Alloyangia pacifica: one gene and its partner. The protein of the gene in region 2 interacts with the protein of the main gene of each other region in a pairwise test. Links are inferred from orthologs where the notes say so. Each region holds a gene or a part of one and is shown on either strand. Other genes may lie near its edges.

What was found. Proteins that work in one complex are often made in the same cells at the same time.
Region 1: the proteins of grxD (region 2) and CEW88_RS05770 interact in binary tests that used the Escherichia coli proteins (3 or more experiments, as listed by UniProt). The link is inferred for Alloyangia pacifica from one-to-one orthologs.

What each region holds. Positions count from the first base shown.
Region 1 is NZ_CP022189.1:1,194,401-1,201,650, reverse strand. The notes cover bases 1,774-4,743. They hold CEW88_RS05770 (BolA family protein), read right to left. Parts: upstream 3,403-4,743; coding sequence 3,145-3,402; downstream 1,774-3,144. Other genes in these bases: msrB (peptide-methionine (R)-S-oxide reductase MsrB), read right to left, coding at 4,486-4,743; CEW88_RS05765 (DnaJ domain-containing protein), read left to right, coding at 3,475-4,101; CEW88_RS05775 (DUF4177 domain-containing protein), read left to right, coding at 2,698-3,114; CEW88_RS05780 (benzoate/H(+) symporter BenE family transporter), read left to right, coding at 1,774-2,396. Also shown: CEW88_RS05785 (GTP-binding protein), read right to left, coding at 1-1,084; more of CEW88_RS05780, read left to right, coding at 1,221-1,773; more of msrB, read right to left, coding at 4,744-4,968; CEW88_RS05755 (anti-sigma factor), read right to left, coding at 5,060-5,752; CEW88_RS05750 (sigma-70 family RNA polymerase sigma factor), read right to left, coding at 5,749-6,252; cobaltochelatase subunit CobS, read left to right, coding at 6,520-7,250. UniProt on the Escherichia coli protein: Transcriptional regulator that plays an important role in general stress response. Has many effects on cell morphology, cell growth and cell division. Acts by regulating the transcription of many genes, including dacA (PBP-5), dacC (PBP-6), ampC and mreB.
Region 2 is NZ_CP022189.1:1,845,604-1,852,559, reverse strand. Bases 1-2,676 are described here. They hold grxD (Grx4 family monothiol glutaredoxin), read right to left. Parts: upstream 1,684-2,676; coding sequence 1,318-1,683; downstream 1-1,317. Other genes in these bases: xth (exodeoxyribonuclease III), read right to left, coding at 2,121-2,676; CEW88_RS08855 (BolA/IbaG family iron-sulfur metabolism protein), read right to left, coding at 1,754-1,996; CEW88_RS08865 (GNAT family N-acetyltransferase), read right to left, coding at 796-1,296; map (type I methionyl aminopeptidase), read left to right, coding at 39-788. In the rest of the region: more of xth, read right to left, coding at 2,677-2,930; CEW88_RS08845 (DUF6749 family protein), read left to right, coding at 3,260-3,595; CEW88_RS08840 (DUF6902 family protein), read left to right, coding at 3,681-4,754; CEW88_RS08835 (DMT family transporter), read left to right, coding at 4,751-5,629; alaS (alanine--tRNA ligase), read left to right, coding at 5,780-6,956. UniProt on the Escherichia coli protein: Monothiol glutaredoxin involved in the biogenesis of iron-sulfur clusters.

The DNA of each region.
Region 1 (7,250 bases), 650 kb from region 2 along the record:
TGAACACCAGCTCCTGCCGCCGGTCGCCGTAGGGCTCTTGCCAGTGCTGGCCCAGATAGTCGCGGAAGGCGGCATGTTCGGGCATCCGCTCCGCCGGGACACTGGCCCACCAGCGCCCCATCGGGCGCACCGAGCTGAGCGCGCCAGCGAGCGAGAATTCCGCCAGCCAGTCGGGCCGCGTGGCGATCCAGAAATGCCCCTTGGCCCGGATCACCCCCGGCAGCGGCCCGTTCAGCACCGCGTGGATCTTCTCGGGCACGAAGGGCCGCCGCGCCCTGTAGACGAAGGAGGACACGCCGTATTCCTCGGTCTCGGGCACGTGGTCGGCGAACCCGTAGAGTTCCTTGGCCCAGAGCGGGTGCGCGTGTGCCGTCTCGAAATCGAAACGCCCGGTGCCCATGATGCGGCTGGGGTCAACGCGGCCATAGTCGGCCTCGACGATCTCGGCATCGGGGTTGAGCGCGGTGATGATGAGCCGCGCCGCAGCCCGCGCATCCTCGCCCGCAGTCGCGACCTTGTTGAGCACCACCACGTCGGCGAACTCGATCTGATCGACCAGCAGATCGACCAGCCTGCGCTCATCCGTCTCGCCGAGGCTCTCGCCGCGGTCGGCAAGGAAGTCGTGGCTGGAATAATCGCGCAGCAGATTGGCGGCATCGACCACCGTCACCATCGTGTCGAGCCGGGCGATGTCCGACAGGCTTTCGCCCGCCTCGTCGCGGAACTCGAAGGTGGCGGCGACAGGCAGCGGCTCGGAAATCCCGGTGCTTTCGATCAAGAGGTAATCGAAGCGCTTCTCGGCGGCGAGCCGGCGGACCTCGGTCAGCAAGTCGTCCCGCAGGGTGCAGCAGATGCAGCCATTGGTCATCTCGACCAGCGTCTCTTCGGTCTGCGACAGATCCGCCCCGCCCTCGCGCACGAGATCGGCGTCGATGTTCACCTCGGACATGTCGTTGACGATGACCGCGACGCGGCGGCCCTCGCGGTTGTTCAGCACCTGGTTCAGCAGCGTCGTCTTGCCCGCCCCCAGAAAGCCCGAGAGCACGGTGACGGGAAGGCGCGGATCGACGGCAGGGGTGGACATGGGCGGGCGCTCCTGATTCGTTACGTTATAACGTTTCAAATACCTCACCCCCGGCGCCGCTTGCAACCCTGCCCCCGGCTTGCCAATCGGCGGCGCCCTGCCTAAGGCGTTAAAGACGCAACGTTAAGGACCGACCATGGCACGACCCTCCGGACGACCCGGGCCCGACCTGCAGAACGTGACGACCGGGGCCATGGTGGCGATCGTCGGGGTGTTCAGCTCGTTCCCGATCGTGCTGCAGGGGCTGACGGCAGTGGGCGCGAGTCCCGAACAGGCCGGGGCCGGGCTGGCGGCGGCGGCGATCTCGATGGCGATCGCGGGCATCGTGCTGGCCTGGTGGCGCCGCGAGCCCGTCTCCTGCGCCTGGTCGACCCCTGCCGTGGCGCTGCTCGCCGTCTCGCAGCCGCTCGCGGACGGTTTCGCCGGGGCGGTGGCGGCCTTCATCGTGGCGGGCGGGCTGATCACGTTGGCCGGGCTCTGGCCGGCGCTGGCGCGGCTGGTGACCTCGGTGCCGACGGCGCTGGCGCAGGCGATGCTCGCTGGCGTGCTGGCAGGGCTCTGCATGGCGCCTTTCCGCGGGCTTGCCGAAGCGCCCGAGGTGGCGCTGCCGATCCTGTTGAGCTGGTTCGTCGTCGGGCGGGTGAAGCGCATCCTCGCAGTGCCTGCCGCGGTATTGGCGGCGTTTGGGGTGACGCTCTGGGCGCATGACTTCTCGTTGCCGATGACCGGAGGCTGGATGAGCCACCCGGTGTGGGTCGCCCCTGTCTTCTCGCTCGAGGCCGTCTTGAGCCTCGGGGTCCCGCTCTTCGTCGTCACCATGGCCACGCAGAACATCCCTGCCGTCGCGGTGCTGCGCAGCTTCGGCTACACGCCGCCCCCGGGCCCCCTGCTGGCGGGGGTCGGCGGGATCTCGCTGCTGACCGCACCCTTCGGCAACCCGGCGACCTGCCTCGCGGCGATCACTGCCAGCATGTGCGCCAATGCCGACAGCCATCCCGATCCCTCCCGGCGCTATTGGTCGGCGGTGATGGCCGGGGTTTTCTACAGCCTTTTCGGGTTCTTCGCCGTGGCGGTGACCGCCGTCGCCGCGCTTGCCCCGCCAATGACGCTACAGGTGCTCGCGGGCGTGGCGCTGTTGCCGGTCTTTGCGAGTTCGGCAAGCGGCGCGCTGCAGGCCGAGCAGAGCCGCGAGGGCGCCGCGGTGACCTTCCTCGTAACCGCCTCGGGCATCACCCTCTGGGGGCTGGGCGCGGCGGTCTGGGGGCTGGTGCTGGGCGGTATCGTGCTTGCGGTGCGGCATCGGAAAAGCTGAACATTCGCTGCGGGTTATCGCCTCGGTTGCAAAATGCGCGCCGCCCCTTTCAATGCCGCGAAAAGTGCTTAGCTCGAGTCGCTGTCGGGGCACCGTGAGGCCGCGATCCCGCCCCCAGCATTGTTCGGGGTCACGGGGAAAGTCATTTGTTTCGGGCTATTCTTCCCGATTTCATGACGCAACCGGGAGATGCGCTTCGGCGTGCTCCCGGTCTTTAACCCGGTCTTTACTTGCCGCCCCCTGCGCCTTACCCAATTGTTGAACATTGCGGTTCAGCGAAAAGGGAAAGGGGCGCGTCACGATGAAAACCCATGAGTACAAGGTGATCCCCGCCCCCACCAAGGGAGAAAAGGCCAAGGCCGCCAAGGGCCCCGAGGGCCGCTTCGCCGTGTCCATGTCGCGGCTGCTCAACGAGATGGCCGAGCAGGGCTGGGAGTACATCCGCGCCGACATCCTTCCCAGCGAAGAGCGCAGCGGGCTGACCTCGACCCAGACGGTCTGGCGCACGCTGCTGGTCTTCCGACGGCCGGTGCCGCAGGCTGCTGCGGTCACGCCCTTCCGGCACGAGCCGGTGGTCGCCGCGGTCGCGCCGCCGCCGGCCGCGCCCCTGCCCGCCGCGCCCGAGGTGACGGCCCCCGAGCCGGTTGCGCCCGAGCCTCTCGCCGAGGAGGAGGCCTCCGACAGGCCCGCAAAGAGCGACGCCGACAAGGTGAACTGACACGACCCGGCCGGTCGCGCCGCGCGCGGCTCAGCCCTGCAGGTCCAGCGACAGCGCGTGGATCGCGCCCACCAGGTCGCTTCCCAGCGCGGCATGCACGGCGCGGTGTCTCTGGATGCGGCTCATGTCGGCCAGCTCCGCCGCGCGCATGCGCACGTGAAAATGGCTCTCGCCGCCCTCTTGGTAGCCGGCATGGCCCACATGCTTTTGACTTTCGTCGAGAACCTCCAGTTCCGATGGGTGGAAGGCCCCTCGCAGCCGGGTTTCGATCTCGTTCGCTCGCGACATTTTTGGCTCCTGCCTCTTCAAACTCGGTCAGGATTGTCTAAACTCCCTCGTCCGAGTCGAAAAGGTGAGACCATGAGCAGACCCGACCCCTTCGGTTTCGACATGTCGATTAAGTCGGCTAAGAAAAAGAACCCGCGTGGCCGGCGCGGCATGACCGGCGAACAGGAGACCTCCACCCGCGTGTGCGAGCACGAAGGCTGTGAGGAACCGGGCAAGTTCCGGGCGCCCAAGGCGCCGGACGTGCTCGATGAATTCAAGTGGTTCTGCAAGGATCACGTGCGCGAATACAACAACCAGTGGAACTTCTTCCACGGCAAGACCGAGGCCGAGATGAACGCTCAGGCCACGTCGGACAAGGTGTGGGAGCGCAAGACCAAGGACTACCGCGACCCCGAGCAGCGGGCCTGGGCCCGCCTCGGCATCGAGGACGCGCATCAGGTGCTGGGCGCCAATGCCACGCGCAACCCCGGCCGCAAGGCGCCGGGCGGCGGCCGGCGACTGCCGCCGACCGAGAAGCGCGCGCTCGAGATCCTCGAGGTCGAGAGCGCCGAGACCAAGGCCGACGTGCGCAAGGCGTACAAGAAGCTGATCAAGGTGCTGCACCCGGACATGAACGGCGGCGACCGCTCTCAGGAAGAGCAGTTGCAGGAAGTGGTCTGGGCCTGGGACCAGATCAAGGACAGCCGGAACTTCAAGTGATTTACGGGCCCCGCGGGGCCCGTTTTCGCGAGGGCTGCCCTGCAAGGTCGCGGACCCTGCGCTGCGCCGCTGATGGCGCTCCGAAGGAGCCCTCGAACGCCGCCCCCAAATGCACAACCCAAATGCACAACCTATTGGTGTGAAATTCTCGACACATGCCCCAAGGTTGTGCTAGCCTCCTCGTGTCGGACGCTTTTCGCGGCCGATTGAAGGCGACGCGAGCTCCCTGTCGTGTCCACTCACGGACCAAGTCGGCCTGCACACCGCTCCCCCTGGTTGTGCAGGCCCCTTGGGACGCGAGTCCCCGCAGCCTCCGCACCCGACCCGACCGGCGCACCCGGCCGGGTCGGGATCCATCACGGAAACGCCGCCTGTTCGCCGTGTCTAGCCCTGCCCTTGTGCTGTCTTACCCGGCACGAAATGCAGCGCGATGCCGTTGATGCAGTGCCGTTTTCCCGTGGGCGGCGGACCATCGTCGAAGACATGCCCCATGTGCGAGCCGCAGCGGCGGCAGTGGCACTCGGTACGCGTCATGAAGAACGAGCGGTCGGCCCTCAGCCCCACCGCGTCCGGCAGCGCCTCGTAGAAAGAAGGCCAGCCGGTGCCGCTGTCGAATTTCGCCTCCGAGCTGTAGAGCGGCAGATCGCAGCCCTTGCAGTGAAACAGCCCGGCGCGCTTTTCCTTGTCGAGCGGCGAGCTGAAAGCGCGCTCGGTGCCCGCCTCGCGCAGCACCTTGTACTCTGCGCGTGTCAGGCGGCTGCGCCATTCCTCGGGGCTACGGGTGATCTCGAAACGCGCTTCGGCGCGGGCCCGCCCGCGCCATGCCAACGTCGCCGCGAGACCCGCGAGGACTCCTCTGCGTCTCATGGTCTCCTCTCCTCTTCCTCCATTTCCAGAGATGCGCCTCCGACCCGACCGCGGTCAAGCCGCGGGCTGTCACACCGCCGTGACACCGCCCTCACCGGGGCGAGAGCTGCCCCAGCGCGATGACCGGGCCGGTGGGACGCCCCGTGGCAGACCCCCCCGGGGGCTCCTCGGAGAGTGCAATCGTGGCCCCGGGGAGCTGGCTCCGAAGCGTCGGCGCCACCGAAAGCGACGTCACCGCCTCGGCCCCGAGCACCCCCAGAGAGACCGGCGCGCCTGCGCTGTCCGACAGGAGCCACAGTTCCAACGCCCGGTCCAATGGAGCCTCGCCGGTCTCGCGCGTCACCGTCAGGCTCTGGTCCCGAGGCGCGTAGTCGGCCCGCAACGCGATCCCCTGCGCCTCCGCGACCAGCCGGGCCTGCAGCTCGGGCCCGGCGCTGCCCGGCGTCAATACGCCCGAAACCAGCGCCGCCCAGGCGATCCCCGCCGCCGCCACGGCCCCGAGAAGGTAGGGCAGCACCTGCCGCCAGAGCGCCGCACGGGGCGGACCATGGGTCCGCGCTTCGATCTGCGGCCAGAGGTGTTCAGGCGGCGTGACCTCGGCGATATCGGCGGTGAGCGCGGCGAAGCAGGCCTGCCAACTGGCCACCTCCCGGCGGAGCCCGGCGTCGCGCGCCAGCAGTCCCTCGAAATCCCGACGCTCGGGCTCGGGCAGCAGACCCAGCACGTATTCCGCCGCACTCGCCTCCACGCCCTCGGGCGGGTCCGGCTGCGGCGGGCCGCTCATCGGCTCAGGCAATCCCGCAGGGCCATCAGACTGCGCCGCAGCCAGGTCCTGACGGTGTTGAGCTTGACCCCGGAGGCCTCGGACAGCTCGGCATAGGTGGCCCCCTCGAGATAAGCGCGGCGGACCATCTCGGCGCGATCGGGCGGCAGTTCCTCCATGCAGAGCGCCAGCGCCGCCGCCTCCGCCCGCGCCTCGGCCTGCTCGGCGGGGCCCGGCGCCGGATTGGCAAGCCGCTCGTCAAGCTCGATCGGCTGCACCGCCCGCTCAACGTCGCTGCGGCGGCGGCGGTCGACGGCGGCGTTGCGCGCCATCGTGATCAGCCAGGTCATCGGCGAATAGCCGTTCACCCGGTAGCTGCCGGCATTGTTCCAGAGCTTCACGTAGGTGTCCTGCAGCGCCTCCTCGGCCTGGGTCCGATCCTGCAGCACCCGGAGGCAGACGCCGAAGAGCTTCGCCGAGGTGCGCTCGTAGAGCCGTGCAAAGGCGGCACGGTCGGCCATGGCGACGCGCGCGATCAGATCCTCGAGATCGGAATGGGGGGAACTCGCCACGTACCGCGCCTGCCTTTTTTCCGTACTGTTCATAGAGTAGTGCCCGATGCGGCGGCGGCGCAAACACAAACCGTGGCAATTTCACCTTCGCCCGCGCGGCGCCCGCGACGCCCTGCCGGGCCCGCGACAAAGCCCGCCGCCGCCCCCTTGCCCTTGCCCGCGATATGGGGCACGACGGTCCACGAGAATTTCTAACGACCGGACAGGGGCACGACCATGGCGGATGGCACGATCGACATCAATGCGAAACCCACCGAGGAAATCTCGGTCCGCGAGGTGTTCGGCATCGACACGGACATGGTGGTGCACGGCTTCCCCGACCGCACCGACCGCGTGCCGGATCTCGACAGCACCTACAAGTTCGACCCCGACACCACGCTGGCGATCCTCGCGGGCTTCCGCAACAACCGCCGGGTGATGATCCAGGGCTACCACGGCACCGGCAAGTCGACCCACATCGAGCAGGTCGCCTCGCGCCTCAACTGGCCCTGCGTGCGCGTCAACCTCGACAGCCACATCTCCCGGATCGACCTGATCGGCAAGGACGCCATCAAGCTGGTCGACGGCAAGCAAGTCACCCAGTTCCAGGAAGGCATCCTGCCCTGGGCGCTGCGCAACCCCACCGCCATCGTCTTCGACGAGTACGACGCGGGCCGCGCCGACGTGATGTTCGTGATCCAGCGCGTGCTGGAGACCGACGGCAAGCTGACCCTGCTCGACCAGAACCAGGTGATCACGCCGCACAAGTACTTCCGCATCTTCGCCACGGCGAACACCGTCGGACTCGGCGACACCACGGGTCTCTATCATGGCACCCAGCAGATCAACCAAGGCCAGATGGACCGCTGGAGCCTGGTCGCGACGCTGAACTACCTCAGCATCGACGCCGAGGTGAACATCGTCCTGTCGAAGGCGCCGCATTACAACAACGAGAAGGGCCGCAAGAC
Region 2 (6,956 bases):
TCCGGCTAGTCTGCGCCCTCGCAACGTGGGATTTGCAGATGACGATCAACGACATGGACGACCTTGCCGGGCTGAAGGACATCGGCCGGATCGTCGCGAACGCCCTGCAGGGCATGGCGAAGGCGATCGAGCCGGGCATGACGACGCTGGAGCTCGACGAGATCGGCCGCGCGATGCTCGAAGCCGAGGGTGCGCAATCGGCTCCCGAGACGAGCTACAACTTCCCCGGCGCCACCTGCATCAGCATCAACGAGGAGATCGCCCACGGCATCCCCGGTCCGCGGGTGATCCAGCGCGGCGATCTGGTGAACATCGACGTCTCGGCCTCGAAGGCCGGGATCTTTGCCGACACCGGCGCGACCTTTCGGGTGGCGCCGGTGAAAGCGCCACTCGACCGGCTGTGCCGCGATGGCAAGAAAGCCATGCAGATCGGCATTGCACAGGTTGGCGCGGATCGGCCTCTCGCGGGGATCGGCGCGGCCATCGGGCGGTTTGCCGGCAGCAAGGGCTACACGCTGATCCGCAATCTCGCCAGCCACGGTGTCGGCCATTCCCTGCATGAATACCCCGAAGAGATCCCTACCTGGCCCGTGCGCGGCGAGCGGCGGCGGATCACCAAGGGGCTGGTGCTCACCGTCGAGCCGTTTTTGTCGATGGGAGGGCAGTGGGCCAGCGAGGGCGAGGACGGCTGGACGCTCTACAGCGAGCCCTGCGCGCCGGTCGTGCAATACGAGCACACGGTGGTCGCGACCGAAACCGGCGCGCTGGTGGTCACCCAGCCGGGATGACCCGTGTTCAAGGCGTTCGTTCGAAAAAGCGCAGGTGCGGCAGCGCCACGTCCGGGATGGGCTGGTAGGGGCCGCGCTCGACAAAGCCCAGCTTGGCGTAGAGGTGGCAGGCGGCAGCCAGCGTCTTCATCGTGTCGAGCCGCAGAAGCGGCGCACCGGCGGCGCGGGCGCGGGTGGCCAACTCTTCCACCAGCTGAGCCGCGAGCCCTTGGCCGCGCGCCTCGGGGGCGACGTAGACCCGCTTGATCTCGGTGCTGCCGTCGGGCAGCCGCTGCGACATGGCGCAGCCGACCGGGGCGCCCTGGCGCTCGGCCAGCAGAACGGCGTCATGCTTGCCGGGCAGGGCATCCAGCAGCTCGTTGTATGCGGGGTCGGGATAGAAAAGCGCAACCAGCGCCGGGGCGGCGGGATGGTGGGCGCGCAGGTCCTCGCGGTAGGCGAGGCAGAGCGCACGCACGGCGGCGAAATCCTCGGGACTCGCCGCCGTGCGGAGGGTGATCTGGGTCACGTTTGCAGATCCGGACGCGGATCAGGCGTTGGCTTCGCGGATCTTTTCGGCGGCATCCTTGTCGTAGGTCACGCCGCTGGTCTCGAACAGCGTGTCGAGCTCGCCCGAGAGGGTCATCTCGGTGATGATGTCGCAGCCGCCGACAAATTCGCCCTTGATGTAGAGCTGCGGGATCGTCGGCCAGTCCGAGTAATCCTTGATGCCCTGGCGGATGGCGTCATCGGCCAGCACGTTCACGTCGAGGTAGTCGACGCCCATGTAGTTGAGCACGCCTGCGACGCGGCTGGAGAAGCCACATTGCGGCATGGTCTTGGTGCCCTTCATGAAGAGCACCACGTCGTTCGCCTTCACCGTTTCTTCGATACGGGTGGTTGCGTCGGTCGTCATCTCTGTCTCCTGTCTGCGCGCGCCGCCCGGCAGGGGCGCGGCGTGGATGTCTAATCTTGCTGTGTGTGTCTTACTCGGGGGCCTTGGTGGTGAGCGCCAGCGCGTGCAGCTCGCCATGATTGCCGTCCATCTTGCCCTTCAGCGCGGCGTAGACGGCGCGCTGCTGCTGGACACGGTTCTGGCCGCGGAAGCTTTCGTCGATGACCTCCGCGGCATAGTGATTGCCGTCTCCGGCGAGGTCGGTGATGGTGATCTTGGCCTCGGGGAAGGCGGCGCGGATGAGCTGTTCGATCTCCGTCGCTTCTATTGCCATGTGGGCGGACTCCGCTGTCAGACTGTTCTACTCAGATGTAAGACGGGCGCCGCGCGGGTGCAAGCGCGGGCCATTTTCTTGGCTTGGTTCGGGGGCGGAACCGGGACGGACGAGGGGGCGGGGCTCAGAGATCCAGCTCGACCCAGACCGGCACGTGGTCCGACGGCTTGTCGCGGCCGCGGATGTCGCGGTCGATGCCGCAGTCGGTCATCAGGTCGGCGCAGGACGGCGTCATCAGCACGTGGTCGATGCGGATGCCGTTGTTCCGCTGCCAGGCCCCGGCCTGATAATCCCAGAACGAATAATGCCCCGGCCCCTGCACTCGGGCGCGGAAGGCCTCGGTGTAGCCGAGGTTGAGGATGCGGCGGAAGGCGTCGCGGCTCTGCTGGAGGTAGAGCGCGTCGTTCTCCCAGGCCTGCGGCTTGGCGGCATCCTCGGCCTGAGGAATGATGTTGTAGTCGCCGGCCATGAGGGCGGGGGTCTCGTCGGCCAGAAGCTGCTGCGCGCGCGCGTGCAGCCGGTCCATCCAGTCCAGCTTGTAGCCATACTTGCCGTCCCGGATCGGCTGACCATCGGCGTCGAACTCCACCGGGTTGCCGTTCGGCAGGTAGAGCCCGCAGAGGCGCAGGGCCTCCTTCTCTCCCACCACGGTCGCCTCGATCCAGCGCGCCTGCTCGTCGCTGTCGTCGCCGGGCAGGCCGCGGCTCACGTCCTCGAGCGGGTGCTTGGACAGGATCGCCACGCCGTTGAAGCTCTTCATGCCGTGGGTCTCGACGTTGTAGCCGCGCTCCTCGAAAAGCTCGTGCGGGAAGGCCTCGTCGACCGACTTGATCTCCTGCAAGAGCGCGACATCGGGCTGCGCTTCGTCGAGCCAGTCCGTCAGCGCACCGACGCGCGCCTTGATGCCGTTGATGTTGAAGGTGGCGATCTTCATCTGGAGCCCTCCGGAAGTTGCGCCAGCTATCGCGCAAAGCCGGCTGAGGGACAAGTGCGGCGGGCCGGATTCGCGGGTGATTCGGCGGCCGGCACCGACGATTCGTCGCCAATTCTGTGATTTGAATGACGCAGCGGAAACTATCCCCAGAAAAGAATCTTCTGTGGGGAAGAGAGATTGTCGCGCGAAGCGACGAAATTGTAAGTCATTGTTTCTGTGAAGAACTCCTGTATTAATCTACCTTAACAAGAAACCATATTGCCTGAAGCAATCATCGCAAGAAACCCTGAAGCACGTTTCTCGTGTCAATCCAACCAGGGAGAACTTCCATGACTGCTCAACTCAAGCAATTCGTGACCGCAGAAGCGCAGCACCGTGTCGAGGCCGATATGTTCGGCGGCGAGGGCTGCGCCATGTTCACCTCGGGCGCGGCGCCTGCCGAGGCCGAAACGCTGCTCGGCGGCGGGATCGAGATGTTCACCTCCGGGGCAGCACCTGCCGGCGTCGAGATCGCCTCGGGAGAGGGTGCGGCGCTCTTTACTTCGGGCGCCGGGCCGGTGACCGCCGCGGGCGAGGCGGTCGGTCTCTTCACCTCCGGCGCTGCGCCGCTGCGCTCGGAGCTCGGCGCCGGCGACGCCACGGCGCTCTTCACATCGGGCGCCTGAGCCCGTCGCGCACGGGCGGGCACCGTCTTGGTGCCCGCCTGTCCCTTGCCTGTTTCCCGCACGCCCGCGCAGAAAGGCCCTCCGCATGTCCAATGTCATCGCCCTCCACCCGGTGCCGCGCATCGCCGACCCGGACACGCGCATCGCGGCGCTGATCGCCTGTTTCGCGCAGCATCGGCGCAGCGAGGAGGATGTGTTCTGGCTCAAGGAGAACGCCGAGCTGCTCAACATCCTCGACTGCACCGGCGCGGCGACATGGGCCGGGATCGGCCCCCGGGCGCTGCTGCCGCATGTCGAGTTTTATGCCAGCGCAGAGGCGCGGCTGGCCTTCTTCCCGCAATACTACCGCTTCCTGCTGTCCATGGTGCTCGATCTCGAAGACCTCGGCATGCCGGGCGAGACCGGGGCGCGCATGGCGCAGAGCATAGCCGCGTCCGCTGCGCCCGGCGCAGAGCTGTCGGATCTGCAGCGCATGGAAGCGCGGCGGCTGCTGGCGCGGCGGGGGGTCTCCGGTCCGGCCGATCTGGGCCTCGAGGACCGGCTGCGCGGCTTCTGCGCCCGGCCCGGTATCTTTGCGCTGCCGAATAAGAAGGCCGCCTACGAGCTTACCCATATCGTGTTCTACCTCAGCGAATACGGGCGCCGCGATCCGCGGCTGGAGTCCGAGGCACTGACCAGCCTGCACTTCGCGGGCAACCTTGCCTTTCTCGAGCAGAACTCCGACCTGCTGGCCGAGGTCTGCATTGCGCTGCGCTACGCTGGGGAGCTGCCGCCGCCGCTCTGGACCGGCTGGCTGAGCCGCGAGACGCAGCTTTTCCATGTCGACACGGACCCGCAGGGCCCGCTGCAGGACGGCTACCACGATTTCCTCGTCTGCAACTGGCAGCTGGCCTTGGCAGGAGAGGAGCCCTTTCGCAAGCCACTGGAGCCGGGGCGGATGCACTTCGATCGGGCGCCCCGGCGGATGGCGCCGCTGCGCGAGCTGTCGCGGGCGCTCTTTGCGATGAAGGGGCGGCGCAGCGCCGACTGGACGGTGATGCGCCGCCGCATGGAGGGGGCGCTGCCGCCCGGGGTGATCGACCTGCTCGACCTCATGGCCCGCGAGACGGCGCATTTCGACGCCTTCTTCGAGGGCTTCGCCCGGGCGGGCCGGGCATGAGGGCCGCGCTCGCCGGCGCCGCGCTGGTCGCGCTCTACACCGCGCTCATCGCCGCTGCTGACGGGATCACCAAGCTGATCGCGGGAAGCTACGCGGCGCCGCAATTCCTGGCCGTCTCCTCGGCGCTGGTGCTGCTCTTCGCGCTCTGTGCGGCGCGGCGGCAGGGGTCGCTGCGCGCGGCGCTGGGGGTGCAGAGCCGGGGCACCATGGCGCTGCGATCGCTGCTGACCGTGCTTGCGGCGATCGGCTTTTTCCAGGCGTTTCGCCTTCTGCCCTTCGCCGACGTCTTCCTTTTCATCGGGCTGATGCCGCTCATCGCCGCCGCGCTCTCGGGCGTGGCTCTCGACGAGCCGGTGCGCCCCGCTGCCTGGCTGGCGCTGGCGCTCGGTGCGTCGGGCCTTCTCGCCCTTGTGCCCGAGGGCCGGGCAGGGGTGGATGCGGGGCATGTCTGGGCGCTGCTGGGGGCCGTTTCCGGAACCGCGTCGATGGTCGCCGCCCGCGCCATTGCGCGGCGCGAGCGCAAGCCGCTGGCACAGGTCTTCTGGCCCAACCTCGCGCTGGCGCTGGTCATGGGCGTGGCGCTCCCTTTCGTCTGGCAGCCAATGCCGCTGGCCGACTGGCTCTGGGTCGCGGGCTACGCGCTCTTCCTTTTCGGTGCGCGTTTCGTCTCGGTCGAGGCGTTGCGGCTGCTCCCGGCCTATGTGGCGACACCGCTGATGAACCTGCAGTTCGTCTGGATGGTGGGCATCGGGGTTTTCGGCTTTGGCGAGATGCCCGGCGTCGGCGCCAGTCTCGGCGCGGCGCTGGTGATCGGCTCGGGTCTCTGGCTGGTGGCCGACGAGGCCCTGCCGGCACGGCGGCGACTGCGGCTCTAGACCAGACGTCGCCGCGTCGGTGCCACATCTGATCGGGACAGAACGCAGCTCCTCACGCCGATCGCGCTTTTCGCGGGCGGCTTATGGACAGGCGCGGGATGGGGAGATACACCCGTCCGGAACCCGCAGACGAGGCGCAAGAGAACACCCATGCCCACGCTGAACGACATTCGCTCGACGTTTCTGAACTACTTCGCCAAGCAGGGCCACGAGATCGTGCCCTCGAGCCCGCTTGTTCCCCGCAACGACCCCACGCTGATGTTCACCAACTCCGGTATGGTGCAGTTCAAGAACTGCTTCACCGGGGTGGAGAAGCGCGATTACAAGCGCGCCACCACCGCGCAGAAATGCGTGCGCGCCGGCGGCAAGCACAACGACCTCGACAACGTGGGCTACACCGCGCGGCACCACACCTTCTTCGAGATGCTCGGCAACTTCTCCTTCGGCGACTACTTCAAGGCCGAGGCGATCCCCTTTGCCTGGGAACTGGTGACCAAGCATTTCGACATCTCGCCCGAGCGGCTCTACACCACCGTCTATCACACCGATGACGAGGCCTTCGAGCTGTGGAAGAAGATCGGCGTGCCGGAAAGCCGGATCATCCGCATCGCCACCTCGGACAACTTCTGGCAGATGGGGCCGACCGGCCCCTGCGGCCCCTGCACCGAGATCTTCTTCGACCATGGCGAGAAGTTCTGGGGCGGCCCTCCGGGCTCGCCCGAGGAGGATGGCGACCGCTTCATCGAAATCTGGAACGTCGTCTTTATGCAGAACGAGCAGTTCGAGGACGGCTCGATGCGCGCGCTGGACATGCAGTCGATCGACACCGGCATGGGCATCGAGCGGGTCGCGGCGCTGTTGCAGGGCACCAACGACAACTACGCCACCGACCTGATGCGCGCGCTGATCGAGGCTTCGGCCAATGCCACCAGCAGCGATCCCGACGGTCCCGGCAAGACCCACCACCGGGTGATCGCCGACCACCTTCGGTCGACCTCCTTCCTCATCGCTGACGGCGTGATGCCCAGCAACGACGGTCGCGGCTACGTGCTGCGCCGCATCCTGCGCCGGGCCGCGCGCCACGCGCACCTCCTGGGCGTGCAGGATCCGCTGATGCACCGCCTCGTGCCCGAGCTGGTGCGCCAGATGGGCGAGGCCTACCCCGAGCTGCGCGCCGCGCAGCCGCTCATCGAAGAGACGCTGAAGCTCGAGGAAACCCGCTTCCGCCAGACCCTCGACCGCGGCCTCAAGCTGCTCGACGAAGAGCTGATCGGCCTGCCCGAAGGGGCCGAGCTGCCCGGCGCCTCGGCGTTCAAGCTCTATGACA